2 regions of the Variovorax sp. PAMC28562 genome follow, and region 2 is predicted to be linked to the other one. Evidence: riboswitches for the same ligand, from Rfam matches in the RefSeq annotation. Region 2 holds a riboswitch; the other holds the start of a gene.
The links. A riboswitch is a leader RNA that binds a small molecule or an ion and turns the genes downstream of it on or off. The one in region 2 is predicted to bind thiamine pyrophosphate.

Region 1: linked by a shared signal. The riboswitch ahead of thiC (phosphomethylpyrimidine synthase ThiC) and the one ahead of H7F36_RS16140 (TonB-dependent siderophore receptor) in region 2 are both predicted to bind thiamine pyrophosphate.

What each region holds. Positions count from the first base shown of each region.
Region 1 covers NZ_CP060296.1:4,527,527-4,542,537, forward strand. Annotated here, with positions in the region: gene H7F36_RS21260 (multidrug effflux MFS transporter) at 1-333, shown strand, start outside; gene H7F36_RS21265 (LysR family transcriptional regulator) at 359-1,297, opposite strand; gene hpaH (2-oxo-hept-4-ene-1,7-dioate hydratase) at 1,405-2,208, shown strand; gene H7F36_RS21275 (aldehyde dehydrogenase family protein) at 2,216-3,688, shown strand; gene H7F36_RS21280 (extradiol ring-cleavage dioxygenase) at 3,701-4,609, shown strand; gene H7F36_RS21285 (fumarylacetoacetate hydrolase family protein) at 4,606-5,556, shown strand; gene H7F36_RS21290 (bifunctional hydroxymethylpyrimidine kinase/phosphomethylpyrimidine kinase) at 5,513-7,201, opposite strand; gene H7F36_RS21295 (thiazole synthase) at 7,198-8,049, opposite strand; gene thiS (sulfur carrier protein ThiS) at 8,065-8,322, opposite strand; gene H7F36_RS21305 (FAD-dependent oxidoreductase) at 8,319-9,356, opposite strand; gene thiC (phosphomethylpyrimidine synthase ThiC) at 9,392-11,287, opposite strand; TPP riboswitch at 11,367-11,469, opposite strand; gene H7F36_RS21315 (Coq4 family protein) at 11,586-12,314, shown strand; gene H7F36_RS21320 (C40 family peptidase) at 12,337-12,810, shown strand; gene H7F36_RS21325 (universal stress protein) at 12,875-13,318, shown strand; gene H7F36_RS21330 (hypothetical protein) at 13,333-13,548, opposite strand; gene H7F36_RS21335 (helix-turn-helix domain-containing protein) at 13,632-14,594, opposite strand; gene H7F36_RS21340 (carbon-nitrogen hydrolase family protein) at 14,774-15,011, shown strand, end outside.
Region 2 covers NZ_CP060296.1:3,432,441-3,447,451, reverse strand. Annotated here, with positions in the region: gene H7F36_RS16195 (nitrite/sulfite reductase) at 1-1,006, shown strand, start outside; gene H7F36_RS16190 (DUF934 domain-containing protein) at 1,003-1,410, shown strand; gene H7F36_RS16185 (phosphoadenosine phosphosulfate reductase family protein) at 1,407-2,033, shown strand; gene cysD (sulfate adenylyltransferase subunit CysD) at 2,061-3,014, shown strand; gene H7F36_RS16175 (sulfate adenylyltransferase subunit 1) at 3,014-4,360, shown strand; gene fdxA (ferredoxin FdxA) at 4,401-4,730, shown strand; gene H7F36_RS16165 (NAD(P)/FAD-dependent oxidoreductase) at 4,688-5,758, shown strand; gene H7F36_RS16160 (TetR/AcrR family transcriptional regulator) at 5,808-6,479, opposite strand; gene H7F36_RS16155 (VOC family protein) at 6,633-7,067, shown strand; gene H7F36_RS16150 (DHA2 family efflux MFS transporter permease subunit) at 7,089-8,540, shown strand; gene H7F36_RS16145 (DUF1428 domain-containing protein) at 8,601-8,963, shown strand; TPP riboswitch at 9,038-9,147, shown strand; gene H7F36_RS16140 (TonB-dependent siderophore receptor) at 9,211-11,388, shown strand; tRNA gene H7F36_RS16135 (tRNA-Asn) at 11,453-11,528, shown strand; gene H7F36_RS16130 (hypothetical protein) at 11,645-12,511, opposite strand; gene H7F36_RS16125 (hypothetical protein) at 12,695-13,018, opposite strand; gene H7F36_RS16120 (ATP-dependent Clp protease proteolytic subunit) at 13,227-14,033, shown strand; one part of gene H7F36_RS16115 (IS3 family transposase) at 14,131-14,592, shown strand; one part of gene H7F36_RS16115 (IS3 family transposase) at 14,595-15,011, shown strand, end outside.

The sequences.
Region 1 (15,011 bases), 1.1 Mb from region 2:
GCCAACGTGGCGGCCAACGCCGTCTTCGCGCCGCACGCGGCCTGGTCGCTATGGCCGATCGCCTTCTTCGCGTTCGGCTGGGCGCTGATGGTTCCGGTGGTCACGCTGCTGGTACTCGATCTGCATCCCGAACGCCGCGGCATGGCGTCGTCACTGCAGGCCGTCATCGGCTCGACCGCCAACGGCATCGTCGCTGGCGTGATCGCGCCGCTCGTCATGCACTCGCCATTGGCGCTCGCGGTGACGTCGATCCTGATGCTGTCCATCGGGCTCGTGGCGTGGGTCTGGCTGCATGGCCGCTGGCCGGAGATCGGCCGGCGCATCGCGGTCTGAACAGACTGACCACGTCGCAGGCAAGTCACCCGCGCCTGGGCGACGGCGTGAAGCGCGGGCCTTCGGCCTTCATCCACTTTTCCAGCGCTTCCGCGAAGCCTGCAGACGCCGGTGACGTCACGCGGCGCAGCGGCCGGTACAGGCAGACGTGGCGCACGACTTCGGGTGCCGTCACACGACGCATCACCAGGCCCCAGCGCTCACCCGCCCACACGCCGACATAGGCCGGTGACAGCGTCGCTGCCAGGCCCGCCGCGGCAATGCCGAGCGCAGTCGAGATGTTGTCGACCACGTCGATCGGCGTGATGCGCTCTTCTTCCGGCAGGCCGAGCCGCATCTGCGCCACGCTGCGCTCGTGGTCGCGACCGGCGGTGACGAGCGCATGCGCACGCAGGTCGCGCCAGCGCAGCGTGCGCTTGGTGGCCAGCGGATGGTCCGGCGCACACCACAACACCCACGGACTTTCGAACAGCGGCACGCGCTGCACATCGTCGCCGGTCGGCCTGTCAGGACCGATCGCGAGATCGACATCACCACTCGCGACCATCTCGACGAGTTGCTCGACCGCGGCGTCGCGAATGCGGACGACGACCTTGGGCCGCAGCCCTGCGTAGTCGCGGATCGCGCGCGGCAGCATGGCGCTCGCGATAACCATCGGCGCCGCCACTCGCACCAGCCCGGCCGCGCGATTGCGCAGATCGGCAGCGGCCGCTTCGGCCAGCCGCAGGTGCTTGAGCACGGGCTCGATGGCACCCAGAAACTCCTTGCCCGCAGCCGTCAACGCGACGCGACGCGTGCTGCGCTCGAACAATTTGAAGCCAGCCGAAGACTCGAGTTCGACGACGAGTTGACTCACTGCCGATGGCGTGAGCGCCAGTCGATCGGCCGCGGCAGTGAAGCTGAGCGTGTCGGAAACGCTAGTGAAGGCGTCGAGCTGGCGCAGTGTGTAGCGGGGCAATGGCATCGTTCGATTATCCAGCCCAGCTACGCAATCGACCCAAAAGCATCGATTGTCTTCATGGCCGCTAGCAGGGAGACTTGCGACCGTTACAACGAACGAGAGACAACGCGATGCTCGACCACGCGACACACATGACGCTCGCGCTCGAGCTGCACGAATCCGAACGCAGCCGCGTGCAGGTCGAACATTTCTCCAAGCGCTATCCGGCGATGGAGATCGCAGACAGCTATGCCATCCAGCGCGAATGGGTCGCCCTCAAGCTGGCCGAGGGCCGCACCATAAAAGGCCACAAGATCGGCCTCACATCGCGCGCGATGCAGGTGTCGTCGAACATCACCGAGCCGGACTACGGCGCGCTGCTCGACGACATGTTCTTTCGCGAAGGCGCCGACATTCCGGCCGCACGTTTCATTCTTCCGCGCGTCGAGGTCGAGCTCGCCTTCATATTGCAGCGCGACCTGCGTGGCCCCAACGTCAGCATCTTCGACGTGCTCGCAGCGACCGACTACGTGGTGCCCGCCATTGAGATCATCGACGCGCGCATCGAGCAGGCCGATCGCCTCACGAAAGTGCCGCGCAAGGTGTTCGACACCATCGCGGACAACGCCGCCAACGCCGGCATCGTGATGGGCGGCCGGCCGGTCAAGCCCGATGCGGTCGACCTGCGCTGGTGCGGCGCCCTGCTCTACAAGAACGGCGTCATCGAAGAGTCGGGCTTGGCAGCGGCCGTGCTCAACCATCCCGCCAACGGCATCGTGTGGCTGGTCAACAAACTGGCAGCGCACGACGAAGGATTGAAGGCCGGCGAAGTGGTGCTGGCGGGCTCGTTCACGCGGCCTGTAGCAGCGGCGGCGGGCGATGTTTTTCACGCCGACTACGGCCCGCTCGGTGCCATCGCATTTCGATTCGTCTGAACACACCATGACCTCCATGATTCACGTCGCCGGCGTCCACGTCTCGCCCGACCACTACATCGACGGCCAGCGCGTCGCATCGACCGAAACCTTCGAGCTGCGCTCGCCGATCGACCAGCGCGTGCTGGGCCATATCAGCGAAGGCAGCGATGCCCAGGTCGACGCCGCCATCACGGCAGCGCAGCGCGCATTCCCTGCCTGGGCCGCACTTGGCGCCGAAGGCCGCAAGCCCATCCTCGACCGCTTCGCCGACGAAATCGGCAAGCGTGCCGACGCCTTCTGCATGCTCGAATCGAACGATGCCGGCGTGCTGCTGTCGCGCATGAAGCATGGCGTCGTGCCACGCGCGATGCTCAACATCCGCTGGTTCGCCGAGCACGCACTGACGTTGCAAGACAGACCGATCGAGACCGAGCAGGCGACGCACATCGTGCGGCACGATGCGGCCGGCGTCGTCGCCATCATCACGCCGTGGAACGCGCCGCTGATGCTCACGACCTGGAAGCTCGGTCCGGCGTTGGCAGCGGGCAACACGGTCGTCGTCAAACCGCCTGAATGGGCGCCGCTCACCTGCTCGATGCTGGCCGACGCGGCCCATGCGGCCGGCCTGCCGCCGGGTGTTCTCAACTTCGTGCAGGGCGCGGGCGCAACCACCGGCGCGCGTTTGGTGAGTGATCCGCGACTCGCGCGCGTTTCGTTCACCGGTTCGGTCGGTACGGCCAAGCGCATCGCGCAGGCCGCTGCGGCCAACCTCGTGCCATGCAGCCTCGAACTCGGCGGCAAGTCGCCCTTCATCGTGCTCGAAGATGCCGACCTCGACGGCGCTGCTGCGACGGGTGCGCTGATGTACCGCAACGCCGGTCAGGTGTGTCTTGCGGGCACGCGCTTTCTCGTGCACTCGAAGGTCGTCAACGTCTTCGTCTCGCGCATGCGGGCGCATGTCGAACAGCTGACCGTCGGCGATCCGCGCGAGGCTGCAACGGAAGTCGGCCCCATCATTCATCCGCGCCAGGTCGAGCGCGTGAAAGCGTTCGTCGAACGCGCCTTGGCAGACGGCGCCGAGTTGCTGTGGGGCGGCGCAATGCATCCGTTCGGCGCGCAGTATTTCCAGCCGACCATGCTCACTCAGGTGAAGCAGGGTTCGGAGATCGTGCAGAACGAAGTCTTCGGCCCGGTGCTCACGCTGCAGACCTTCGACGACGACGACGAGGTCATCGCCATGGCCAACGGAACCGACTACGGCCTTGGCGGTGTCTGCTACGGAGAGGTGGCGCATGCGACCGCCATTGCCATGCAGGTCGCGACCGGTTTCATCTGGGTCAACTCCTTCGGCATCCGCGATCTGGCGGCGCCGTTCGGCGGCATCAAGCGCTCCGGTGTCGGACGCGAAGGTGGCGACTGGAGCTTCGAATTTTTCTGCGACGTGAAAGACGTCGTCGTGCCGAAGAAGCCTTTCAAGGCCAGCTTCAGCCACCGCTGAAAGGAGAACGACATGGCACAGATCGTCGGCGCCGCACTGGTGTCGCACCACCCCGGCTTGATGCAGGACGACGACTTCCGCGTGAAGATGGGCAACGGCGCGGATTCTGACCTGATCGCTGGTTACCAGCGCCTGCGCGACCGCATCGACGCAGTGCGGCCCGACACCTTCGTGCTGTTCGATACCCACTGGTTCACCACCGGCTACCACCTGGTCGACGGCGGTGCGCACATGCAAGGCACCTACACCTCCGACGAGATGCCCTGGTACCTGCACGGCCAGCACTACGACTACCGCGGATCGCCCTCGCTCGCGGGGCTTATCGAAGAGGTCGCGGTGGAACAGGGCGTGATGAGCAAGGCGATCTATGACGAAGCGTTGCCGCGACATTACGCGACCATCAACGTGGTCAACAAGCTGGTGAGGGGCGAGCGCGTGGTGTCGGTCAGCACCTGCCAGAACTGCCAGCCGCGCCACTACCTCGAGTCGGGCCGCGTCATCGGCGAGGCGATTCGGCGCATGGGCGTTGACATCGGCGAGCGCATCGTGCTGCTGGCTTCCGGGGCGTTGAGTCACAAGTTCAATGAGATCGACTGGGTGCAGAAACATCCGCGGATGTACCACGAGACCAACGTGTCACGGCCATCGAACGTGGCGGCCGACAAGGAAGCGATCGCGCTGCTTGCGCAAGGGCGGCACGACCTCGTCCTCGACCAGTGGGACAGCAAGTTTCGCCCGCTGCCCTGGGAAGGTTTTGGCGGCCATTACCTGCAGATGATCGGTGCGCTCGGTGGCGCCGATTGCCGCAGCAAGGGGACCGCGTTGTCCGACTACGAGAACGCACGCGGTACCGGCAACGTCCACATGTGGTTCGACATCGAGACCACCGAAGCGAAGACAACACTGGAGGCTCTGGCATGAGCAAGTACCTGCACGAATTTCCGTTCGCCGAACTGCCCGCGGTGATGCGCGGCCCGCGTGTCGAGCGCCGCCGTGTGCTGAGCCATGGCTCGCCTTATTGGGGCACTGTGATCGACGGCAACACGCTGCGACTCGACGACGGTCGCGAGGTCGCGCTGGCAGATGTCACGCACCTGCCGCCGTGCGAGCCGACCAAGATCATCTGCGTGCATCTGTCGTACAGCTCGCGCGGCATGGAGACGCGCAACAAGGCCAGGCCGACCGAGACGCCGACCTATTTCACCAAGCCTCCCACCGCGATGAATGCACATGGCGGTGAACTCGTGAAGCCTGCCGACTGCACCTACCTCAACTACGAAGGCGAACTCGCCGTGGTCATCGGCAAGGTGTGCCGCAACGTGACGCCCGACGAAGCGTGGGACTACATGCTCGGCTTCGCGCCGGCGCTCGATATGGGACTGCAGAACTTTCGCGATACGGATCAAGGCTCGATGTTGCGCGTGAAGGGCGCCGACGGGCTGCTGCCGATCGGTCCCGGCCTGGTGACCGGCGTCAACATCTTCGACCAGACCCTGCGCACCTACCGCAACGGCCTGCTCGTGCAGGAGGCCCACATCGGCGAAGAAATGGTCTGGGGCCCGCACTACATGGTGGCCGACATCGCGCGCCACATCACGCTGATGCCCGGCGACGTGGTGCTCACCGGCACGCCGTGTCATTCACGATCGGTCGATCCGGGAGACACGGTCGAGGTGGAGATTACCGGTATCGGGCGCCTTTCGAGTCACGTCGTCGCGGGGCCGGTGCCGCGCGCTTCTGCACTCGGCGTCGGGCATGCACCGACGGATTCGGACGAAGTTCGGCGCGTGGCGATGGGTCACGATCCACGGGTGCCGGATCGCTTCAAGGACAACTACCGGGCGGCGGCGCAAGTCCCCAACCGTTAGGCAGGCTCGGGTGCGGCAGGGGCAGCAGCGACTCTTGCCGAGCTCGCTCCGGTCGCTCGTGCTTCTTCAATGCCGTGGTCGCGACGCCTTCGCGCAATGCCGTCGCCAGCACCGGCACGGTGGTCGTCGCGTCGACGCCCAACGCGCGTACCACGCACACGCCAGAGACACCGCACGCGGCCGCCTCACTCACCTGCCCCGGCTGCAGGATGCCGCCAATCGCAACGACTGGCGCACCGGCCATGGCGTTCCACCAGCGCAAGTTGTCCAGACCTTGCGGGCGCCACGGCATGTCTTTGGTGAGCGTCGGCCACACCGGCCCACACGCCACGTAGCGCGGCGCCAGGGCACGGGTCCGGCACAGCTCCCACAGGCTGTGCGAACTGATGCCGAGTGCCAGCCCGCTGCGCAGCAGCTCGCCGCGACCCGCCTCACCCAGCGCCAGTAAGTCTTCCTGCCCGAGATGCACGCCGCTGGCGCCCAACTCTTGCGCCAGCGCCCAGTGGTCGTTGATGAACAACTCCGCCTTCGCCGCGCGGCAGGCCGCCACGCTGCGCGCGATTTCGTCGCGCAGCAGCGCGGTCCAGCGCGCGTCGGGCGCTTGGGCCGGATTCGCTGCATCGGACAGCGGCGGCGTCTTGATGCGCAGTTGCACCGAGCGCACACCCGCGGCCAATACCTGCCGCACCCGTTCGGCGCTGTCGACGATGGCGTAGAGACCCAGCAACGGGTCGTCGCTGCGGCGTGGTGCCGCGAAGCAGGCCGCCTCGCCCCACGACATGCGCGGCAACAGCGCAGGGTCGGCGTGGAAGCCCGGCAGGGCCATCACAGGTCCCGCGCCCGCGCCCGCCGCATGACCGCCGCGCAGTGCCTGCGTGGTCGCCATCTTTGCCAGGACGAGCGCATCGGCCGCGACGTAGCCGAGTGCCAACGCTGCGGCAACACTGCTCGCGAAAGTGCAGCCGGTGCCGTGGTTGTGCTTCGTGTCGACACGCGGCGATGCGAGCCAGCCGGCGGCGTGCTCGGTGTCGATCCAGTCGAGTGCTTCACGCTCCGCACTCTGCACGTGGTCCGTGCTGTCGCCGCCGGTAATGCAAACCGCCGCAGCGCCGGCCGCGCGCAGTCGCCGGGCGAGTGCCGGCACGTCGCTGCGGCCAGCGTCATCGCTATCGCCAAGGCCGCTGTCGTGCGCCTCCAACAAGCGATGCGCCTCGTGCAGGTTCGGCGTGACGACCGTGGCGCGCGGCAGCAGCAGATCGCGGTACGCCCGCAACACGGCCGCGTCGGCGAACTGCGCACCGGTGCTCGCCCCCAGCACAGGATCGACCACCAGTGCGACAGGGCGCTCGCGTCGCAGCAGGTCGACCCATCGTGCGACGCATTCCACTTGCGCCACACCGCCGAGCAATCCGGTCTTGATGACCAGCGGCGGCATGTCGGCAGCGAGTGCTTCGAGTTGTGCGTCGAGCCACGCGACCGGCAGCGGCTCGATGCGCGCGACGCTGTGCGAGTTCTGCGCGGTGACAGCGGCGACGACCGTACAGAGATGAACGCCGAAGGCATCGGCCGCGCGCTGATCGGCCGCCAGCCCCGCGCCGCCACCGCTGTCGGTGCCGGCGATGCTCCAGATCACGGGCGGCCTCATCGCGCGGCCTCGCCAAGCAGAAACGGCTGGCCGCCGACCGGAGTGCTGGCCACCGCAAAATCTTGCCGCGCCATCACACCGGCTTGCCAGCCACCGCGGCCGGCCTCGACGGCATGGCGAAACGCGGTCGCCATTCGCACCGGATCGCGCGCCTGCGCCACCGCGGAATTCAGCAGCACGGCGTCGAAGCCCATCTCCATCGCCTGCGCCGCGTGCGAGGGCGCACCGAGGCCGGCATCAACGATCAACGTCGCGTCCGGCAACCGCTCGCGCAAGGTGCGCAGGGCCCAGGGGTTGAGCAGGCCCTGCCCAGATCCGATCGGCGCACCCCACGGCATGAGCACGGCGCAGCCCGCGTCGAGCAATCGTCGACAAGTCACCAGATCGTCGGTGCAATACGGCCAGACCACGAAGCCATCGCGCACCAGGGCGTGCGCAGCGACCAGCAGTTCGGCCGGGTCGGGCTGCAGCGTGTGCTCGTCGCCCACGACCTCCAGCTTGATCCACCGGGTGTCGTACATCTCACGCGCCATGTGGGCCAGCGTGACCGCGTCGCGTGCGGTGCGACAGCCGGCGGTGTTGGGCAGCAATCGCGCACCCTGCTGCGCCAATGCCTCGCGCACGATCGTCATGAAGCCGTTGTCGCCACCGCCGCCATCCGTTCTTGCCATCGCGCGCTTCAGGCCGACGGTGACCACCTGCGTGCCGGCTGCTTCGATGGCATCGCGCAACGTATGGGGCGATGGATAGCCGGCCGTGCCCAGCAGGAAGCGGCTGCTCATCGGCACGCCGTCGACCGTCCAGAGGTCGGCAGCGGGTCGTTCTGGTTGCGCCTGTTGTCGTGTCATCGAAGTCTCCCCGGCTCAGCCGCCGACGATGGGTTGAAAGAACAGCACGACATCGCCGCTTTGCAGCACGCGCCGATCGCGTTGAGCGCGCGGCACGAAGTCGCCGTTGATGGCCGTGCTCATGGCCAGCGGGGCGTGGCCCAGCGCCTGCATCAATGCAGCCAGCGTTGTGCCGGCAGCGACCTCGCGCGGTGCACCGTCGAGTTGCACGGTGATCGTTGCGATGGGCATGCCGGGATGCGTGTTTGTGGCGGTGGCGGTGGCGTCGTTCATGCAGCAAGCGCCTCTTCCACCAGCGCTGGCGCCAGCAGCCAGCCATGCCTGAACAGTCCGTTGATGCGCACCAGTCCGTCGCGCACTTCCACCACCGGCGCATGGTCAGGCAACGCCGGTCGCAGGTTGCGGTCGAGCCGCAGGATGCGTGCTTCGGCAAGTGCCGGCAAGACGCTGTGCGCCGCAGCCATCAACTCGACCGCGCTTTGCAGAGACACCGGCGACCGGTCTTCGCTTTCGATCTCGCTGGCGCCCACGATCACAACGTCGCCGGGGCGTGGCACGACATACACGCGGTGCCGCGGATGCAGCAGTCGCACCGGCCGCGTCAGCCCGAGTCCCGGCGCATGCAGCCAGACAGTTTCACCACGAACGCCGCGCACCGGCAAGGCGGGCCGCGCGCCCAGGCCGCGCACGTCGAATACCGTGTCGAAGCGCTGCCAGCCGAGTCCCTCGACGTACAGGGCGCCGGGCTCGAGGTCGGTCACGCGACGCTGCCAACACCAGCGCACACCGGCCGCGCCGTCGTGCAACGCCGCCATCGCGGCAACGGCGTCGATTTGCGCTTCACCCGGCAACAGCCATGCGTGCGCCACGCCCGCCAGCGCCGGCTCGAGCGCTGCCAATGCGGCTGCATCGAGAGTCTCTGCCGGCATCAGCCCAGCGACTTCGTGGTTGCGAAGGCGTGCGAGCACGCGCTCGGCGCTGCCCTTGTCGGCGCGGTGCGCGAGCATCAGACTGCCGCGTTCCGCGAAGTGCGGCGGGCCCGGTAGCTGCCGCACGATGTCGCGCCAAAGCCCAACGGAACGCAGGCCCCGCACGGCGATGTCGGAGGTCGCGTTGTCGAGTTCGGCCAGCGGGCTCAACATGCCGGCCGCGGTGAAGCCGGCGGCACCCTGGCCGTCGAAGCGCGCTACCGCGTCGTCCGCCGGATCGAACACCGTCACCGCATGGCCGGCGCGCGACAGTTGCCAGGCGAGCAAGCGCCCGAGCAAACCGGCACCGGCGATGCCCATGCTTTTGGCGTGCGCCATGGAGAGCGTTGTGGAGGACGTTGTCGAGGACCCCACTAGGCCTGCGGCACGATCGGAATGTAGAGCTCGCCGCCGGCTGCCTTGAACTCGCTGGACTTGCTGGCCATGCCCGCATCGAGCGCCTGTGTTTCCGTCAGGCCGCGCAGTGCCGCGAACTCGCGCACCTCCTGCGTGATCTTCATCGAACAGAATTTCGGGCCGCACATGGAACAGAAGTGCGCGACCTTGCTGCTGTCCTTGGGCAAGGTCTCATCGTGGAATTCGCGTGCCGTGTCGGGGTCAAGACCGAGGTTGAACTGGTCCTGCCAACGAAAGTCGAAACGCGCCTGCGACAGCGCATCGTCACGCGCCCGTGCCCCTGGATGCCCTTTGGCCACGTCGGCCGCATGGGCTGCGATCTTGTAGGCGATGATTCCCTGCTTCACGTCGTCGCGGTCCGGCAGGCCCAGGTGTTCCTTGGGCGTGACGTAGCACAGCATGGCGGTGCCGGCCCAGCCGATCATGGCCGCGCCGATGGCGCTGGCGATGTGGTCGTAGCCCGGCGCGATGTCGATGGTCAACGGGCCGAGTGTGTAGAACGGCGCCTCGTGGCAGGTCTTCAGCTGCTCGTCCATGTTGGCCTGGATCAAGTGCATTGGCACGTGGCCCGGTCCTTCGATCATGGTTTGCACGTCGTGCTTCCAGGCGATCTTCGTGAGCTCGCCCAGCGTGTGCAGTTCGGCGAACTGGGCCTCGTCGTTGGCATCCGATGCGCAGCCCGGGCGCAACGCATCGCCCAGCGAGAAGCTCACGTCGTACGCCTTCATGATGTCGCAGATGTCTTCGAAGTGCGTGTAGAGAAAGCTCTCCTTGTGGTGCGTGATGCACCACTTGGCCATGATCGAGCCGCCGCGCGACACGATGCCGGTACGCCGCCCCGCCGTCAGATGGATGAAGCCCAGGCGCAGTCCGGCGTGGATGGTGAAGTAGTCGACGCCTTGCTCCGCCTGCTCGATCAGCGTGTCGCGGTAGATCTCCCAGGTCAGGTCTTCGGCCACGCCGTTCACCTTCTCGAGCGCCTGGTAAATCGGCACCGTGCCGATCGGTACCGGGCTGTTGCGCACGATCCAGTCGCGCGTGGTGTGGATGTTGCGGCCGGTCGAAAGGTCCATCACGTTGTCGGCGCCCCAGCGGATCGACCACACCAGCTTTTCGACTTCTTCCTCGATGCTCGAGGTGACCGCCGAGTTGCCGATGTTCGCGTTGATCTTGACCTTGAAGTTGCGCCCGATCGCCATCGGCTCGACTTCGGGATGGTTGATGTTGCCCGGGATGATGGCGCGGCCACGGGCCACTTCGTCGCGCACGAACTCGGGCGTGATGATCTTCGGGATCTGCGCGCCCATCGGGTTGCCGGCGAGGCGTTTTTCGCGCGCGGCGTCGGACATGTATTGCGCCATCCATTCGCGCTTGCCGTTTTCGCGCAACGCGACGTATTCCATTTCCGGCGTGACGATGCCGCGCCGCGCGTAGTGCATCTGCGTCACGTTGCCGCTCTGGCCGGCACCGGTGCGGGCGCGCCGTGGCGTGCGTTGCAACGCGGCGGCGCCGGCACGCAATTCGGCAATGCGCTGGGCATCGCGGTCGGCATGCGTGGCACCATCGTCGAGCGCCAGATGCAGGCGGCCTTCGTAGCTTTCGGTGTCGCCGCGCTCGGCCACCCACACATCGCGCACGCTCGGCAGTCCGCGGCGCACGTCGATGTCGATCGCGGCATCGGTGTAAGGGCCGGAGGTGTCGTAGAGCGAGACGCGCTCGCCATTGGTTAACGCCACCTCGCGCACCGGCACGTTGAGGTCTGGGCGGCTGCCGGCGATGACGCCTTTGGTCGAAGCGGGAAAGGGTTCGCGGGTGAGCGCGAGAAGAGACGCGAACTTGTCGATGGCATTCATGCGGGGCACTCCTGGTTGCAAGACAACGGGTGCTCCGCGATGGCTCCTGGGCGGCGCCCGTCATCGGCGGACGGGCACTCAGGGGAGTCGCAGCTCTTCTTACGCTGGTATGAACCAGATCAAGTTCGCGGGTTCGGACTGACCATCTCAGCACGCGCTTGCGTGCACCCCGGAGCGGTGTTGATTCTGGGCACGGTGCGCGCGGAAGTCAACCAGTGCCGCTCGGAACGGAGGTCTTCGAGGACAATGAAGATGCCCCCAAAATACGTCTGACCCCGGGATTTTTCAAGAAAGCGCGATGACCACTTCCGCATCTCCGACTCCCTACAAACGAGACTTCCCGACGGCGTTCGGCGCCATTCGCAAGCTGCTCGCCGATGGCAACGACACGACACAGGTGTTCGTCATCATGCGAGCGCTCAACGGCCCGGTACCGCGCCAGAACTACGCTCGCTTGATGCAGACGCCGGCTGGCAGAAAGCTTGCCTACCGACGCGTCGAACTCGCGGATCGGTTCTCTGATCCGGCCTTCATCGCGAGCTTTGCGCCGGGCACCGTCGGCGCTGAGTACCGCGCGTTTCTTGAACGAACCGGATACAGCGCCGCCGGTCTGGCAGAGATCTCCAATCTCAACCGTGAGCCGCTGGTCGAAGACCCTTACGCATGGAGCGCAAGGCGGACGCGCGACGTGCACGACATCTGGCACGTGCTCACCGGCTACAAGACCGACGAGAGTCTGGGTGAAGCGGCGCTGGTCGCGTTCAGCTTCGCCCAATCGGGCGGACTGGGCTGGGCCTTTATTGCGTTGGCTGCCTCCTTGAAGAGTCTGCGCGTGACTGGAAATGCCGTGTTCGCGCGTGCGGTGATCGAAGGCTGGCGCAACGGCCGAAAGGCGGCGTGGCTACTGGGTGAAGACTACGAGTTGCTTTTGAACGAGCCGCTGCCCGCAGCGCGCGAACGCCTCGGCATCGCGCCTCCAACCCGCTATGTGTCGGCGCAAGGCGTGCTGGCCGAGCATCTCGCCTGATGGCGCTCGTTCGATGACGCCTATGCGGCGGCTGCCCGGCTCGGCGCTTCTCCTGGCCGCCGCATTGCTCTCGGGTTGTGCCAGTCAGCAAACTTCAGCGCCCCGCGCGCCACGCGCCGCGCTGTCATCGGAGCAAGCCAACGACATCGCGATCCATGCACTCGGCCTGGTCGGTACGCCCTATCGATACGGGGGCAATACGATCGAAGGCGGCTTCGATTGCAGCGGCCTCATCGGCTATGTCTACCGCTCCCGCATGGGCGCCGCGCCGCCGCGCACGGTGGCGCAACTCTCCGACTTCGGAGATCCGGTAGCGACACGCGAACTCCGCTCCGGCGACATGGTGCTTTTCGGACACGGACGGCCGACGCATGCCGGCATCTACGTCGGTGAAGGGCGCTTCGTGCATGCGCCTTCGACTGGTGGCGAAGTACGGCTCGACCGGCTCGACGGTCCTTACTGGTCGCGGCAGACGCTCAAGGTGCGGCGGCTTTGATGTGCGTCAAGGCCGACGACATCGCTTGGCCGGAAGATCGCGCCAGACACTTGAGGATCGATCCATGTTCAAACGCATTCTTGTCGCCACCGACGGCTCTACGTTGTCGAAGAAGGCCGTGCGCGCTGCCATCACGCTGGCGGCGCTGCACGACGCGCAACTGGTCGCGCTGACCGTCGTGCCGCGCTATCCGACGAGCTACCTCGATGGCGCGATGGCGTTTTCTGCCGAGGAAATCGCAACCACCGAAAAGCGCTGGGCCGATTCCGCGCAAGCCGTGCTCGACGACATCGTTACGGCCGCCAAGGCCAAAGGCGTGGACATCAAGACCGCGACCATGAGTTCCGATCAGGTGGCCGAGTCGGTGATCCGCGCGGCACGCAAGCATCGCAGCGACCTGATCGTGATGGCATCGCATGGCCGCAAGGGGTTGAAGCGGTTGCTGCTGGGCAGCGAGACGCAGCATGTGCTCACGCACTCTTCTCTGCCGGTGCTGGTGCTGCGCTGAAGCTCATCTGAACATCAAGGAAGCAACCGCTGCCACAACGGCTTGCGCTTTGGCTCCAACGCCTCCAACGTCCCGTTGATGGTCGTCGCGCCGGCGAAGCGACGTCGCGCTTCCTCCTCGTGCGCTTGCGCCACATGACGTGCCCCCTCGTCGCCATGCATGACCGCGCGGCGCCAGTTCAAGGTGCGTGCAATGAGGTCTTGATCTGTCAGTTGGTCGGGTTGTGTCATGCCCGGATTGTCAGTTACATATCAGTTACAAATAGGGAACTTTCGCACGGCTGCGAGCTAAAAGCGGGCTGCGCGCCTCAGGGTCATTGCATCCGTGAATTACGCCACTCGCGCGGTGACCGACCGAAGCGCTCACGGAACGCGCGGCTGAAATGCGCGGCGTCGTTGAAGCCGCGCGCATAGGCGATTTCACCCACAGGCCGACCGACCAGCCGTGGCTCGAGCAGGTCTTTGCTGCACGCTTGGAGTCGGCGTTCCCAGATGTATTGCGAGGCGGTGAGCGGCTCGCTCTTGAAGACCCGATGGATGTGGCTGGCCGACACACCGAGCTCGGCGGCCAGGCTGCTCACGGACAACGTCGGGTCGGCCAGTTGCTCGTCGATGCGGCGCTTCACGCGCGCCAAGTGATAGGCCGTCAGATTGCTGAGGCCGGGTGCGCGCGCCGCCGGCAAGGTCTGCAGACCCGCGACAAGAATGCTCTGCACGCCGTTGGCCACGGCGAGCGCTGAAGCCGGCTGCAAGGTGTCGATGTCTTCTCGCAGCGTGCGAATCATGCCGAGCAACAGGTGCCCGGCGCCTTCACGGCCGGACACCGTGGTGGCGGTCAGTGTTTCGGTGTTGCGCAGTTCGCTGCGCAGGCGCTCGCCCGGCAGCTTGAGCACGATCTGCTCGAACGCATCGTCGAACAGCAACTCGTAGGGCCGAGTGCTGTCGTACAGCGCAAAGTCGCCGGCCGACAGCACCGCGTCGCGGCCGTCTTGCCGCACCACCCCTTTGCCGCGCGCCTGGATGCTCACCAGAAAATAATCGTCCGACGAGCGTGCAATGTGGCCTGCGGTGCGCGTCACGTTCTGTGCGCTCGACGTCACCACAGACACGTCGAGGCTGGGCAGCGTGTGCTGCCGGATGCTGCCTTCGAAATTGCCCGCCTCGTCCGGGCGTACCGGATCGCATCCGAGCTGCACGTAGACGTTGCAGATCATGTCGGTCCAGTAGGCGAGTCGCTGGTTGCGTGGAACCGCGTCGGTGCTGAGCAATTGATTCATGGGTAACTCCCGAAGTGCGTTCTCGAAATGCGTTCTGCCACGCTGGAACAAGAACGCCGCGCGTGTCGGACAAAGTGTTTGCTGGCGGCGAACTTACGCTTCAAGCAACCCGCATGCCATCGCGCAAACCCGAAGCGCACGGCGCGGCCGATCCTTCCAACCCGCCAGGAGAAATCAACATGCCCCGTGCTGCCCATCCCAAGTTTCGCGTCGCTGCCGTGCAGGCGGCGCCGGTGTTCCTCGACCTCGACGGCACCATCGACAAGACCATCGACCTGATGGCCGACGCTGCCGCGCAAGGCGTCAAGCTCATCGCGTTTCCGGAGACCTGGCTGCCAGGCTATCCGTGGTGGATCTGGCTCGATTCACCAGCGTGGGGCATGCAGTTCGTGCAGCGCTACAACGACACCTCGCTGG
Region 2 (15,011 bases):
GGTCTACAACCGCTACGGCCGGCGCGACAACATCTACAAGGCACGCATCAAGATCCTGGTGAAGGCCGAAGGCCAGCGCTACATCGACGACGTCGAGGCCGAGTACAAGCAAATCGTCGAGCACGACGGTGCGCCGCACACCATCACGCAGGCCGAATACGACCGCGTGTCCGCCACGTTCGTGCCGCCGAAGCTGGCCACCCGCGTGCTGCAGAGCGCCGAGCAAACCGCCATCGACTTGCAAAAGCATGCGGCCGACGATGTGCAGTTCGCACGCTGGTTGGCACGCAACGTCGCACCGCACAAGAACCCTGCCCTGCGCGCAGTCACGCTGTCTTTCAAGCGCCTGCATCAGGCGCCGGGCGACGCGGATGCCGACCAGCTCGACACCATCGCGCAGCTGTCGGATCGCTTCTCGGCAGGTGAAGCCCGCGTCACGCACGACCAGAACATCGTGCTGCCGTGGGTACACGCCGAAGACCTGCATGCGCTGTGGCTGAACGCACGCGAAGCCGGCTTTGCCAGCGCCAACGTGCGCCTTCTCACCGACATGATCGCCTGCCCCGGCGGCGACTTTTGCGCGCTGGCCAATGCGCGCTCGATCCCGATCGCCGAAGCCATCACCGAGCGCTATCAAGACCTCGACGAGCTCGACGACCTCGGCGAAATCGATCTGCACATCAGCGGCTGCATCAACTCCTGCGGCCACCACCACAGCGGCCACATCGGTATCCTGGGCGTCGACAAGGACGGCAAGGAGTGGTACCAGGTTTCCCTCGGCGGCTCCGACGGCTCCAAGCTCAGCGGCACGCCGCAGGCCGGCAAGGCGGTTGGCCCTTCGTTCTCTGCGGCCGAGGTGCCGGAGGTGATCGAAGCGGTGCTCGGCACCTACCGCGACACACGCAACGCGGGCGAGACTTTCATCGACACGCTGCGCCGCGTCGGGCACGACCCGTTCAAGGCGTCGGCCAATGGTGCGCGCTTCAAGGTGGAGGCCACGGCATGACCGCCACCAGCCAAACGAAGTACACATTGAAGCTTGTTGCCAACGAAGACCATGTCGACGATGGAGACCCCAAGGTCATGCAACTCGCCAACGATGCCGATCCGCTCGCGATCGAGGTGTGCCTGGCAGACGTCGAGCGCATCGACCTCAGCTTCCCCAAGTTCACCGATGGCCGCGCCTATAGCCAGGCCTTTTTGCTGCGTCGCCGTCTCGGCTTCAAGGGCGACATCCGCGCCACCGGCGACGTGCTGATCGACCAACTGGTGCAAATGGAGCGCACCGGCTTCAGCAGCGCGGTATTGAAAGAAGGCGTGGACGCCTCGGCGGCGCAACGCCAGTTCGAACGTTTCTCAGGCTTCTATCAGGGCGACGCAATACACACCGCGCCGCATTTCGCGACATGAACACCGACCTCGACCTCCAGCATGTCAACGCCGAACTCGGCCGCAATGCCCAGGGCCTCGTGGACTGGGCGATCGGCCTGGGCCAGCCCGCGATCGTCACCACCAATTTCCGCCCATTCGAGGCTGTGATCCTGCACATGGTCACGCGCGCGAAGCCCGACGTGCCTGTGATCTGGATGGACAACGGCTACAACACCGAGGCTACCTATCGTTTCGCCGATGAAGTGACAAAGCAGCTCGGGCTCAATCTGCACATTTACCTGCCGCGCCGTTCGCGTGCGCATCGCGAAGCAGTGGACGGCCCGACGCCGGCGCTGGACGACCCGCGCCATGCCGCGTTCACGCAGGAGGTGAAGCTGGAGCCCTTCGCGCGTGCGCTGCGCGAGACCGCACCGAAGGTCTGGTTCACCGCACTGCGTGCGACGGACACCGCCGTGCGGGCACAAATGGACCCGGTCAGCCTCAATCCGGATGGCTTGATCAAGCTCGCGCCGCTGCTTCACTGGTCGTCGAAAGACCTGTACGAATACTGCGAGGCGCATGGCCTGCCCAACAACTTCGACTACGTGGACCCGACCAAGGGCGAAGACAACCGCGAGTGCGGACTGCACCTCGCGCATTGACGTCGCAACCTTGAACAGCCCCTCCCGATGAACGCCCGTACCGAAGCCGACCTGCTGCTCCCCGACATGCACTCTCCCGCGCGCCTTTCCAACACCCAACTCGATGCGCTCGAAGAAGAGACGATCTTTATCCTGCGTGAAGTCGCCGGTGCCTTCGAGCGCCCCACCCTCCTGTTTTCAGGCGGCAAGGATTCGCTGGTGCTGTTGAAGTGCGCCGAAAAGGCGTTCGGCTCGGGGCGCATTCCTTATCCGCTGTTGATGATCGACACCGGCCACAACTTCCCTGAAGTGACGGCCTTTCGTGATCACCGTGCGAATGAACTCGGAGCGGAGTTGATCGTGCGCAGCGTCGAAGATTCGATGGCGCGCGGCACCGTGCGCCTGGCGCATGCCGGCGAGTCGCGCAACGCGCACCAGTCGGTCACGCTGCTCGAAGCCATCGAAGAGTTTCGTTTCGACGCGCTCATCGGCGGTGCCCGGCGCGACGAAGAAAAGGCGCGTGCCAAGGAGCGCATCTTTTCGCACCGGGACTCGTTCGGGCAGTGGCAGCCGAAAGATCAACGCCCGGAGTTGTGGACGCTTTTCAACACGCGGCACGCACCCGGCGAACACTTTCGAGTCTTTCCGATTTCCAACTGGACCGAGCTCGACGTCTGGCAGTACATCGAGCGCGAGAACGTCGAGTTGCCTTCGATCTACTACACGCACAAGCGTGAAGTGGTCGAGCGCCGCGGCCTGCTGGTGCCGGTGACCGAACTCACGCCGCCGCGCGCCGGCGAGCAAGTCGAAGTGCGCGACGTGCGCTTTCGCACCGTGGGAGACATCACGACCACCTGCCCGGTCGCCAGCCTGGCAGCCGATGCGGGTGACGTCGTCATCGAGACGCTGACGGTGAATGTCAGCGAGCGCGGCGCCACGCGAATGGACGACATGACGTCCGAGGCTTCCATGGAAAAGCGCAAGAAAGACGGGTACTTTTGATGAACGCAACGACCCTCGCACCTGACTTGACCGAAGTCCTGAACCACGCCGGCGACACCGGTACGGCTTTGCGCTTCATTACCTGCGGCAGCGTCGACGACGGCAAGAGCACGCTCATCGGCCGGCTGCTGGTCGACAGCAAGACCGTGCTGCAAGACCAGCTGGCAGGCGTGCAACGCGGTGGTGAAACCGACCTTGCGTTGCTGACCGATGGCTTGTCGGCCGAGCGCGAGCAAGGCATCACGATCGACGTGGCCTACCGATATTTCTCGACTGCCAAGCGCAAGTTCATCATCGGCGACGCGCCAGGACACGAGCAATACACGCGCAACATGGTGACCGCCGCTTCGGCCGCCGACGCCGCCGTGGTGCTGGTCGACGCGACCAAGCTGGGATGGGCCGGCGAAGTGCTCGACGGCGCAGTGGTCCAGCAAGATTTGCTGCCGCAAACCCGCCGGCACACGCTGCTGTGCAACCTGCTGCGCGTGCAGTCGATCGTCTTCGCGGTCAACAAGCTCGACGCGATGGACGATGCCGATCTCGCCTTTGAGCGTATCTCGTCGGCAATCAACGGCTTTGCCGAAGCGGCCGGTGTGGCGGTCGCGGCCATCGTACCGATCTCCGCGCTGAAGGGCTGGAACGTCGCGACGCATTGCACCGAGCGCGCCGACTGGTGCGGCTACAACGGCCCGACCCTGCTCGAACTGCTGGAGCAATTGCCGGTGACCGCGCAAGACGAAGCCGTGCCGTTTGCCTTTCCGGTGCAGTGGGTCGAAAAGTTCTCGTCATCGGCCGACACCTCGCAAGGCCGCCGCATCTTCTGGGGCCGGGTCGCCAGCGGACATGTGGAGCCCGGCCAGCGCGTGACCGTGCTGCCGAGCAACCAGACCGCGACCGTTGCGCAGGTGCTGAGCCACACGCGTCAGCCCAAGACCGTGCATGCGGGCCACAGCGCCGGCATCGTGTTGGATCGCGAGCTCGATGTGTCGCGCGGCGACTGGCTGCTGGCGCCCGACGCCTTCGAGCCGGTGCGGGAAATCACCGCCACCGTTGCCTGGCTCGACGATGAACCGCTGGTGGCCGGCCGCATCTACTGGGCGCTGCAAGGGCATCGCTGGGTCAAGGCCAAGGTCGCTCGCATCATCGACCGAGTGAACATCACGACGCTCGAATCCGAGCCGACTGCGCAGTTGGAAGCCAACGCCATCGGCGACATCGTGCTGGCGTTGCAACAGCCGCTCGCGGTACTGCCGTTCTCGCAGTCGCGCGCCCTTGGCTCGCTGGTGCTGGTCGACACCGCCACCAACAAGACCTCGGCTGCAGTGCTGGTGCAACCCGCCAGTTAAAATTCAGGGTTTCCCCGATCGCTTTGCCTCTCCAAAGAACATGACACACGTCGTCTCCGAATCGTGCATCCGCTGCAAATACACCGACTGCGTGGACGTGTGCCCCGTCGACTGCTTCCGTGAGGGTCCCAATATGCTGGTGATCGATCCGGACGAGTGCATCGATTGCGCGGTGTGCATTCCCGAGTGCCCCGTCAACGCGATCTACGCCGAAGAAGACCTGCCGGCAGACCAGCTGGCTTTCATCAAGCTCAATGCCGAGCTGGCACTGGCCGACGGCTGGAAGAGCATCACCAAGCGCAAGCCGGCGCCGGCCGACGCCGACGACTGGAAAGACAAGACCGACAAGATCGGGGAGCTGGTGCGCTGACCACTCTCGGCACGCCGATTGAGACCGACGCCCTCATCATCGGCGCCGGCCCGGTCGGTCTGTTTCAGGCCTTCCAACTCGGCCTGCTCGAAATCTCCTGCCACATCGTCGATGCACTGCCTGCCGCGGGTGGGCAATGCGTAGCCCTGTATGCAGACAAGCCGCTCTACGACATTCCGGGCACGCCAGTTACCAGCGGTCGTCAACTTGCGCAGTCGATGTTGCAGCAGGTCGCACCGTTCAAGCCGGAGTTTCACTTCGGCGAGCAGGTAGCGACGCTAGAACGTCAGGCGGACGACCGCTTCCTTTTGAGCACCTCCAACGGCACCGCATTTCTGGCGAAAACCGTATTCGTCGCAGGCGGTGTCGGCGCCTTCGTGCCGAAGCGCATCGCCATCGACGGTATCGCGCAATTCGAAGGAACACGGCTCTTCTATCACCCGGAATCGCTGTCGGACTTCGCAGGTCAGACGGTCGTGGTGAACGGTGGCGACGAGGTTGCGCTCGACACCGCCATTCGGCTGATCGACATCGCGCAACACGTAACGCTGCTGCATCGCCGCGATGGGTTTCAGGCCGAAGAAGCCACCGTCGCCCGCTTTCGCATGCTGGTAGCCGATGGCAAGCTCGGCTTCAGCGTCGGTCAGCCGACTGCGTTCGACCAGCGCCGCCTGCAGATCACGACACCCGACGCGCAAACAGTCGATCTGCCACTCGATGCGCTCATCGCCTGCCTCGGCATTTCGCCGCGGCTCGGGCCCATCGCCGATTGGGGACTGGCGCTCGAACGCAAGCAAGTGCCGGTCGACACAGCGAAGTTCGAAACCCGCGAGCGCGGCGTGTTCGCTGTAGGCGACATCAACACCTATCCAGGCAAGAAGAAGCTCATCGTCTGCGGGTTTCACGAAGCGACGCTGGCGGCCTGGGGCGCAGCCGAAATCGTGTTTCCGGGCAAGTCGATCCCGCTGCAGTACACGACGACCAGCACGCGTTTGCACACCCTGCTGGGTGTCGATCACCCGCGCTGATCAGATACTCCTCGGCGCGAGCTTCGCGCTAGCAACTAGCAAGAACCAGCTAGATTCCCTTTTCCACCATGTCGAGCAACCGCTGGCCCATGGCTTCTGCCTGCACCGCCGGTATCCCTCGCAGCGGGCCGTCGATGGTGAGCATTGCCAACCCGTGAACGGCACCCCAAGCCAGAAACTCAGCGCCCGGCCGGCGCTCGGGCGTTAACACGCCGGCTTCGACCATCTGATCGAGGGCCGCGCCCAGCAACTGGAAAGGATCGAGTCCGGTGTTGCCGGTCTTTGCCTCCTCATGCGTGATGTCGATTTTTTCCGGCGCGACGAAAGCCATCCGGAACAGGCCTGTTTCCGCCAGCGCGAACCGCATGTATCCGGTGCCCACTGCCCGCAAGGCGGCGCGTGCCGCGGCGGCGCCCTTCAGCCTTCGCGGCACCTTGTCGAGTTCAGCCTCCATGGCCACCGCGACGGCAGAAACCGCAGCAGCGCGGACGGCCTGCAGCAACTCCTGGCGACTCGCGAAATGCCGATACGCCGCATTGGGCACTACGCCGGCACGCCTTGTGGCCTCGCGCAGCACAACCGCGTCGGGCCCACCGGCGCGCGCCAGTTCGATGCCGGCGTCGAGCAAGGCACGGTACAGATCGCCATGCCGATAGGTGCTGCGCGCCGGCGCGGGAACGACGATCGGGTCGGGCGGCACCAGGTGTTCGCGGGGACGCATTGCTTTCTCCATGTGGACAGCGTCCATTCTCTTTGTTATTCTATTGTGTACGGCGTACACAAAATCAGATTCGAAGAAACGCAACACGCGTCGCCGTCAACTGCAACGTCGACATTTCCCCGGATCTTTTTCCTTAACCCAAGGAGCATCGCCATGAACATCCAGCCCTACATCTTCTTCGAAAGTAACTGCGCCGAAGCCATGCGCTTCTACGAGAAGGCGCTTCGCGGCAAGCTCGAAATGATGGTGACGCACGCCGAAATGCCCGACTTCGACGCCGCCAAATTTCCGCCCGGCACTGCCGAGCGAATCATGCATGCGCGACTCGTGGTCGACGGCCAGGTGCTGATGGCATCGGACAACGGTTCCGGCATGCCATACGACGGCATGAAGGGCTTTACCGTCACCCTCACCTACCCGGATGTCGCCGAAGGAAAGCGCGTGTTCGATGCGCTGGCGGAGGGCGGACAGGTTCGCATGCCCTTCGGCAAGACCTTTTGGGCCGAAGCATTCGGCATGACGGTCGACCGCTTCGGTACGCCGTGGATGGTCAACGCCGGTTTGTCCGATCCGACATCGCCGAACTGACACATGAGCGGCATTCCCCGCATGAGCAGCTCGCTCGATTCGCGCAAGCGCTGGCTCACGCTCATGGTTCTGTGCCTCGGCGTGCTGATGATCGTGCTCGACACCACCATCGTGAACGTCGCGTTGCCTTCGATCCGCGCCGATCTCAAGTTCTCCGAGACGTCGTTGGTGTGGGTCGTCAATGCCTACATGCTGACCTTCGGCGGCTTCCTGCTCCTCGGCGGGCGGCTTGGCGATTTGTACGGACACCGACGGCTCTTTCTGCTTGGGCTGGTGCTGTTCACCGTGGCATCGCTGGCCTGCGGGGTAGCGCAAACGCAAATGCTGCTGATCGTCGCGCGCGCCGTGCAAGGGCTGGGCGGCGCTGTGGTTTCGGCTGTTTCGCTGTCGCTCATCATGAATCTCTTCACCGAGCCGGCCGACCGGGCCAAGGCGATGGGCGTCTACGGCTTCGTCTGTGCGGGTGGCGGTAGTGTCGGCGTGCTGCTTGGCGGCTTGCTGACGAGCACTTTGAGCTGGCACTGGATTTTTCTGGTGAACCTGCCGATCGGCGTCGCGGTGTACCTGCTGTGCCGGTCGCTATTGCCCGATGCGCGTGGGCAGGCCGAAGGCGAACGGCTCGACATTGCCGGCGCGTTGTCGGTGACGGCATCGCTCATGCTGGCCGTCTACGCAGTGGTCAATGGCAACGAAGCTGGCTGGCAGTCGACGCAAACGCTGGGCTTGCTCGGCGCGGCCGTCGCGCTGCTCGCCGTGTTCATCGGTATCGAGGCGCGCGTCAAGCATCCGCTCATGCCGCTCGGGCTTTTCAAGCTGCGCAATGTGGCCATCGCCAATGTGCTCGGCGTGTTGTGGGCGGCGTCGATGTTCGCGTGGTTCTTTATCTCGGCGCTCTACATGCAGCTGGTGCTGGGCTACAGCCCGATGCAGGTCGGCCTCGGCTTTCTGCCGGCGAATGTGATCATGGCCATCTTCTCGCTCGGGCTGTCCGCGCGCATCGTGATGCGCTTCGGCATTCGCAAGTCACTGGCCGTCGGCCTGCTGATGGCGGCGGGCGGGCTGGCGTTGTTCGCACGCGCACCGGTCGATGGGCAATTCGTCGCCGACGTTTTGCCCGGCATGCTGCTGCTCGGAGTCGGCGCAGGCATCGCGTTCAACCCGATGCTGCTGGCGGCCATGAGCGACGTGAGCCCGAGCGAATCGGGCCTGGCGTCTGGCATCGTCAATACGGCTTTCATGATGGGCGGTGCGCTCGGCCTGGCGGTGCTCGCCAGCCTGGCCGCGGCGCAGACCGAAGGCGCGTTGGCGGGAGGCGCATCGACTGCGGCGGCCCTCGCGGTGGGCTATCGACAGGCGTTTACGGTCGGCGCGTTGTTCGCGGCGGCGGCCGGTGTGATCGGCGCGGTGTGGCTGCGCACGGCCTCGCCGTCGGCGGCGGCATCGCCCTCCTCGTCGACCACCCCGTCCTCATGACGGCGCCCCTCGACTACCTCTTCAAGTTCCCCCCTCAACCCTCGTTCAGAAAGTTCTGCCATGGCTCGCTATGTCGATGGATTCGTCGTTCCGGTTTCGACCGTCAAACTGGATGCCTACCGGCGCCTCGCGCGCAAGGCCGGCAAGATATGGAAAGAGCATGGCGCGCTCGAGTACATCGAGTGTGCCGCCGACGATGTGAAGCCCGGCAAGCTCACGTCGTTCCCGCAGAGCGTGAAGCTGAAAGACGATGAAACGGTCGTCTTCTCGTGGATCGTTTTCAGCTCGCGCAAGCAGCGCGACGCCGTCAACGCCAAGGTCATGAAAGACCCGCGACTGGCTGACATGATGGACCCGACGGCGATGCCGTTCGACGGCAAACGCATGATCTGGGGCGGCTTCAAGACACTCGTCGAACTCTGATCGGGCTTGCGGGTCGCACCACGACTCGGCCTTGCTTTTCTGTCGCTAGAATCCGGTCACCTTGCGCTCCGGCGCAAGGCCGCTAGGGGTGTTGAAGCGCTGATCTTTTCTGCGCCGAGACTGAGAAAGTCCCTTTGAACCTGATTGAGGTAATCCTCGCGCAGGGAAGCATGTCCAGGGCCGCAGCACTTCTCTCAGTCTGCAGAAAGCTCCGCAAGCCGACCTGCCATCACGTCGAAAGAACGTCATGGCACCCCGCAGTTCCACCCAGAAGAAGTCTGGCCCCCGATGGCGCACTGCGCCTGTTCCCCAGGCGCTGGCCACCCTGTTCCTGATGGCGGCCGCGAGCGCCCAGGCGCAAACCACGCTGCCCGCCATCACCGTGAACGACCAGACCGCACCGGTGCAAGCGGACATCAGCGGATTCGGCGACGTGCCTTTGCGCGAGTTGCCCATCACCGCCACTGTCATCGGCAGCAAGCAGATCCAGGACAGTGGCGCACGCCGGCTGGCCGACCTCACAAAGTTCGATTCGTCGGTGACAGATGCCTACAACGCGGCCGGCTACTGGGACTATCTGACGGTGCGCGGCTTCGTGCTGGACAACCGCTTCAACTACCGGCGCGAGGGCTTGCCCATCAGCGCCGAAACGTCGATTCCGCTCGACAACAAGGAGCGCGTCGAGATCCTGCACGGCACCAGTGGCATCCAGGCCGGCACCAGCGCCCCCGGCGGGCTGGTCAACTACGTCGTCAAGCGGCCGACATCGCAAGACCTGCGCGAAGTGCGTATTGAGACGACGAGCCGCGGCAGCGTGCTGGGCGCGGTCGACCTCGGCGGCCGCTTTGGCGACGACAAGCAGTTCGGCTACCGGCTCAATGCCGTCAACGAAAACCTGAAGCCGCTCACGCACAACCTGGACGGCAACCGCAACCTCTTTTCGCTCGCGGCGGATTGGCGCATCACGCCGGACTCGTTGTTCGAAGCGGAGATCGAATACAGCCACAAGGCGCAGCCGAGCCAGAACGGCTACAGCCTGCTCGGCAACGTGTTGCCTCCGGTGCCGAATCCGCGCCTCAACCTGAACAACCAGCCGTGGTCCCAACCCTCGGTATTCAATGCGCTGACCGGCAGCCTTCGCTTCACGCAAGCCATCAACGCCGACTGGCGCTGGAGTGCGCAGATCGGCCAGCAGCGCCTCAAGACCGACGATCGCCTGGCCTACGCTTTTGGCTGCAGCGCCGAAGGCAACTACGACCGTTACTGCTCTGACGGCACCTTCGATTTCTACGACTTCAGGAGCGAAAACGAACGACGTCGACTGACCGCCGGCCAAGTCAACCTGAAGGGCAACGTGATGACCGGCAGCGTGAAGCACGAGCTCGGCTTCGGCATCTTGCAAAGCCGCGTGCGCAACCGGTTCGAAGACCAGGCCTACAACTACGTCGGCACCGGCAACATCTTCGGTACGGCGGTGGTGCCGGCCGACCCGACGATGGACATCCCCAACACCAATCGCGACGAGCGCTCGACCGAGTACACGGTGCAAGACGCCATCCGTTGGAACGACAAGTTCACGACATGGCTCGGCGTGCGCTACACGCACCTCAGTCGCGGCAGCGTGCGCACCGACGGCTCCGACCCGACGCAGTACAGCCAGAACATCACCACCCCGTGGGTCGCGGCCAGCTACGCGTTTCAGCCCGGCTTGCTCGGCTATGTGAGCTGGGGCAAAGGCGTCGAATCGGAGATCGTGCCGAACAGGGTGTCGCAGTACAGCAATGCCGGCAAAGCCTTGCCCGCCCTCACCTCCAAGCAGTGGGAGATCGGCCTGAAGGGCGGTGGCAACGTGGCGGACGGCGCCCTCAATTGGCAAGTGGCGTACTTCGACATCTCGCGGCCGATGACCAACCTTGACAGCTGCGACGCCAGCGGCGCGTTGTGCAACGGTCAATACGACGGCCGCGCCGTGCACCGCGGACTCGAAGCCAATGCGCAATGGACAACAGGACCGTGGCGCTTTGGCGGGGGCGTGACCCTGATCGACGCCAAGCGTCGCGACAGCACGTTAGACCCTGCCGCCAACGGACAGCATCCGACCAACGTGCCCAACCAGGTAGTGCGCGCGCTGGTCGGTTACCAGTTCGCCGCCGTGCCCGGCCTGAGCACGCAACTGCTGATGTCGCACGAAGGCCGACGCAACGTGCTGCCCGACGGATCGATCCAGCTGCCGTCGTGGACCCGCTTCGACGCCGCGCTGCGCTACGACACCAAGCTCAACAACGTGAGCACGAGCTGGACCGTAGGCGTCGAAAACCTGGCCGACCGCAGCTACTGGAAAGAGTCCCCCTACCAGTTTGGCCACGTCTACCTGTTCCCCGGCGCACCCCGTACGCTGAGGCTCGCGTTCACCGCGTCGCTGTAATGCGACGACGCGTGAGCCCCAGCCAGGAAGCCCGAAAAAGCCACGCTATAATCTGAGGCTGTATTCCTCGATAGCTCAGTTGGTAGAGCGCCGGACTGTTAATCCGTAGGTCCCTGGTTCGAGCCCAGGTCGAGGAGCCATTAATTTGCTATACGTAGCAAGCACTTAGCCCACCCCTTACCAGGTGGGCTATTTTTTTTGGCTGGTGCGAGTAAGCAGAATGTAAGCGCGTGCAGCAGCAAGCCAGCTGAGCTGTTTAGAAACCTAAGCTCACCTGCTGCTGCCGGCGAAGGTGCTCGATGACTTTGACCACAGCGCGCTTTGTTGTCAGGTTAACGCCTTGGCGAGTCTGTTCGATGCGCATGAGCACCCGCAAGATTTCGCCCTTCGCAAACGGTTCGCCGTGGTCCACACGCTTGAGAAATTCCTGGTCCTCGATGTCAGCAAGGAACGAAGAGTTGCCATCGGAAAAGCGCCACTTTTTGCCTTCTTTGAATTCGGGTCCTTCGATGCTCAACGCGAATTCAAATTCGTTCTTGGAAACCGGCTCGTCTGGACGCACATCTTTGAAATAACCTGCCTGTCCCTCCCCGACAACTGCAAGGGCAACCTCTTCTGTCAGAACTTCGAGGCTATCAATGCCTTCTTTGGCAAGTGCCTTTCCCACAAATTCTTGAACAGACTTACTGCTTCCCTCGTTCAGGACTAGATTGATAACCGAGCGGTTGAAGATAATCACCTTGCCGTCGGCATTGGTGACATTGATCTCGTCGCCACGTGTTGTCGGTACCATTGCGACAGGCGGCTGCCCTTTCAAATGCTTCCAAAGAGTGAAGGCACCTTTGATGATGGAAAGCCACTCCGGGAGGTTGACAGTGGAGATCAACGAGAGGGCGGGCCCGACTACGTTGAACACAATGTCAGTCTGGATGCAGCCCGAATGGAAGCCTGCCATTTCGGCTTCGATAACGACATCAGGACCGAACAGCACCTTGCCTGCTTCCGTCACAAAATCGGAGAACGCGGTCATGTTGGCAGCCGCAGAGTAGACGTCAACCCTCCCGTCTTCTACGGCTTGGCCGTGATATTTCAACGACAGTTTGGTCTCGGCAATGTTTGTCATTGGTGCAGCTGTGGCAGGAGGTTTCGCATTGTGGCTGCACGTCAGCGCAAAGTCAGTGGTACTTGTTCACAAAAGACAACGCCACCGCGAAGGTGGCGCTGAATGCGGCATCACGAGGACTGAGCAAGGCGGTACCGGACAAGGCCCTTGCTGCCGCTGGTTCCGTTTTGCGCGACGGTTTCCTTACGCCTTAAATGTGGTCAATGCCTGTCGGTTCTTCTGTTGCGCGGCAAGGTAAGCCTCGGTACCGGACAGGGGGCGCTGCTCACCTAGCCCGTCATCTGACTTGCGCACAGGCTGGGGCAAGTACACCGGTTGAGGTACACGCACCGGCTGCGTTTCTTCGTATGCAGACGCAGCTAGCTCGTCCTGCATAGCTGAGGCCAGCATCTCCCATTCGTCCAACTCCATGAGCGGGGGCCAACCGCCAATGGGCAGGTTGACCGGTCGTCGCGCTTCCACGCGCAGCAGACGATTGCGAACGGCGACGGGAACGCGAATCCGCATGTCAGTGCTCAGCGTTGTGCACGAAGCCCGCAAGGGATGCGAGTTGCCCCAGTGCGCGCACCCTGCTCATTTGGTCAATGTGGTGGTGCGCCGTCTGCCACAGCAGCTTCCGGTACTCCCGCGCCATATGTCATTTAACCTATTGGTCTACTTGCTGCGAGCGCACCTCATACGGTTGCCTAGAGCGGTCAATACCTTAGACTGCGGGATGAAAACATTTCGTTACGCTCTCTGCTGCCTTGCCCTGTTGGTATTGGGTACAGCGCGAGCTGCTATCGGCTACGACTACAAAGCGCCAACGCAGCACCCTGGCAAAGGCCTGCTGTCGATTTGGTTGACGGGGCAAGTTGGCCCTGCAGACCTCGACAGTCTGCTCAAGGCTGATGGGGTGATACGGAATAATTTGGCGTTGAACGACTACGCGCGAGACGACCTCCTAGTTTTGATAAACCTGGACTCGATAGGTGGCAACGTATCGACGGCCTTGGCCATCGGGCGATACATCCGAGCTCTAAAAAGTGCCAGCACGACGGTTGCCAAGGATGCAAAGTGCTTTAGCTCGTGCGTGTTCATACTGGCCGGCGCTACGAATCGCGCTGTCGACGGCAAGATTGGCATACACAGGCCCTATGAGCCAAACGACGCCACGCTCACGCCAGTCAAGCAAAAAGAGAAGTACGACAAACTGGGCGTCGAACTTACGAGTTATCTCAAAGAGATGAATGTTCCAGTCAGACTCTACGAAGACATGCTGTTCATTAGTCCTGAGCGCATGAAGATACTGACCAGCGACGAGCAAGAGAAGTACGGACTGAACGTGAGCGACCCATACTTCGAAGAGGCGCAAAAGGTCATGCAAGCCCAAGGTCTTGGGATCTCTCGGCTGCAGCTCGCGCAACGCGAAGCGCGGCAAAACGTGCAGTGTCCCGATAAAGGCTATGACATGAGCTGGCCCAAACCCGTTCTGCTGGCCTTCCTAACGTGCCGAGACGAAGTGCTGCACGGTCTTCGGTAAGGGGCTGAACGCAGTTCAAGTTCACCCGCTGCCCTAGCAATCAGCCTCCACGAATCTGAACTGACCCCCAGAAGTTGGACGAACTTCAAGGAGTCCCATGGAGAAGTACGAGACAGAGTTCAAGCTCCAGGTCGTCAATAGCTTTCTAGAAGGTGAAGGCGGCGCAAAGCTCTTGGCGCGGCGGTGGAAAGTGCCCGAGGAGAAAATCCGTACCTGGGTGAGCCACTACCGCCTCCACGGCATCGACGGTCTACGCCCCAAGCGCAGCGCATACAGTTCGGCATTCAAGCTGCAGGTTCTGTTACATCAGGACCGTGAACGACTGTCCAGCCGTCGGGTCGCCGCCATCTATGACATCCGCAATCCGAACCAGGTTGTGGTCTGGCGACGCGACATTGCTGAGGGCGACGCGCAAGCTCTGGGGAACACCATGCCAAAGCCAGATATGAAGCCAGAACGACGCTGCTCAGAGACACCGCCCGAGGCCATCCCCGATTCGACGGACACCCTGCGCGAAGAGAACGAGCGACTGCGCGCTGAGGTCGCGTACTTAAAAAAAGTGCACGCCTTGATCCGGGCGAAGAGATCACTTGCGCCGACAAAGCGCGCTTGATACTCGGATTGAGGCATCACCACAAATTGGCGGACCTGCTGCGGGCAGCAGGGCTTGCGCGCAGCACTTTCTACTACCAGTGCAAGGCGATCCAGCGTATCGAGCCAAGCGGCTTGGAGGCAAAGGTTCGCGCCGTTTACGGTGAACATAAAGGCCGCTACGGCTACCGAAGAATCACGGCAGCGCTGCGCAATTCGCTTGGGGTGTCCGTCAACCACAAGTGCGTCCAGCGCCTCTTGAAGGAGATGGGATTGCGCGCGCTGATTCGGGCGAGGAAGCGCTCTCGGCACGCCCCTGAAATCAGCGATGTGCACGTGCCAAACGTCCTGAAGCGAGACTTCTGCGCGAAGGCTCCCAATGAGAAA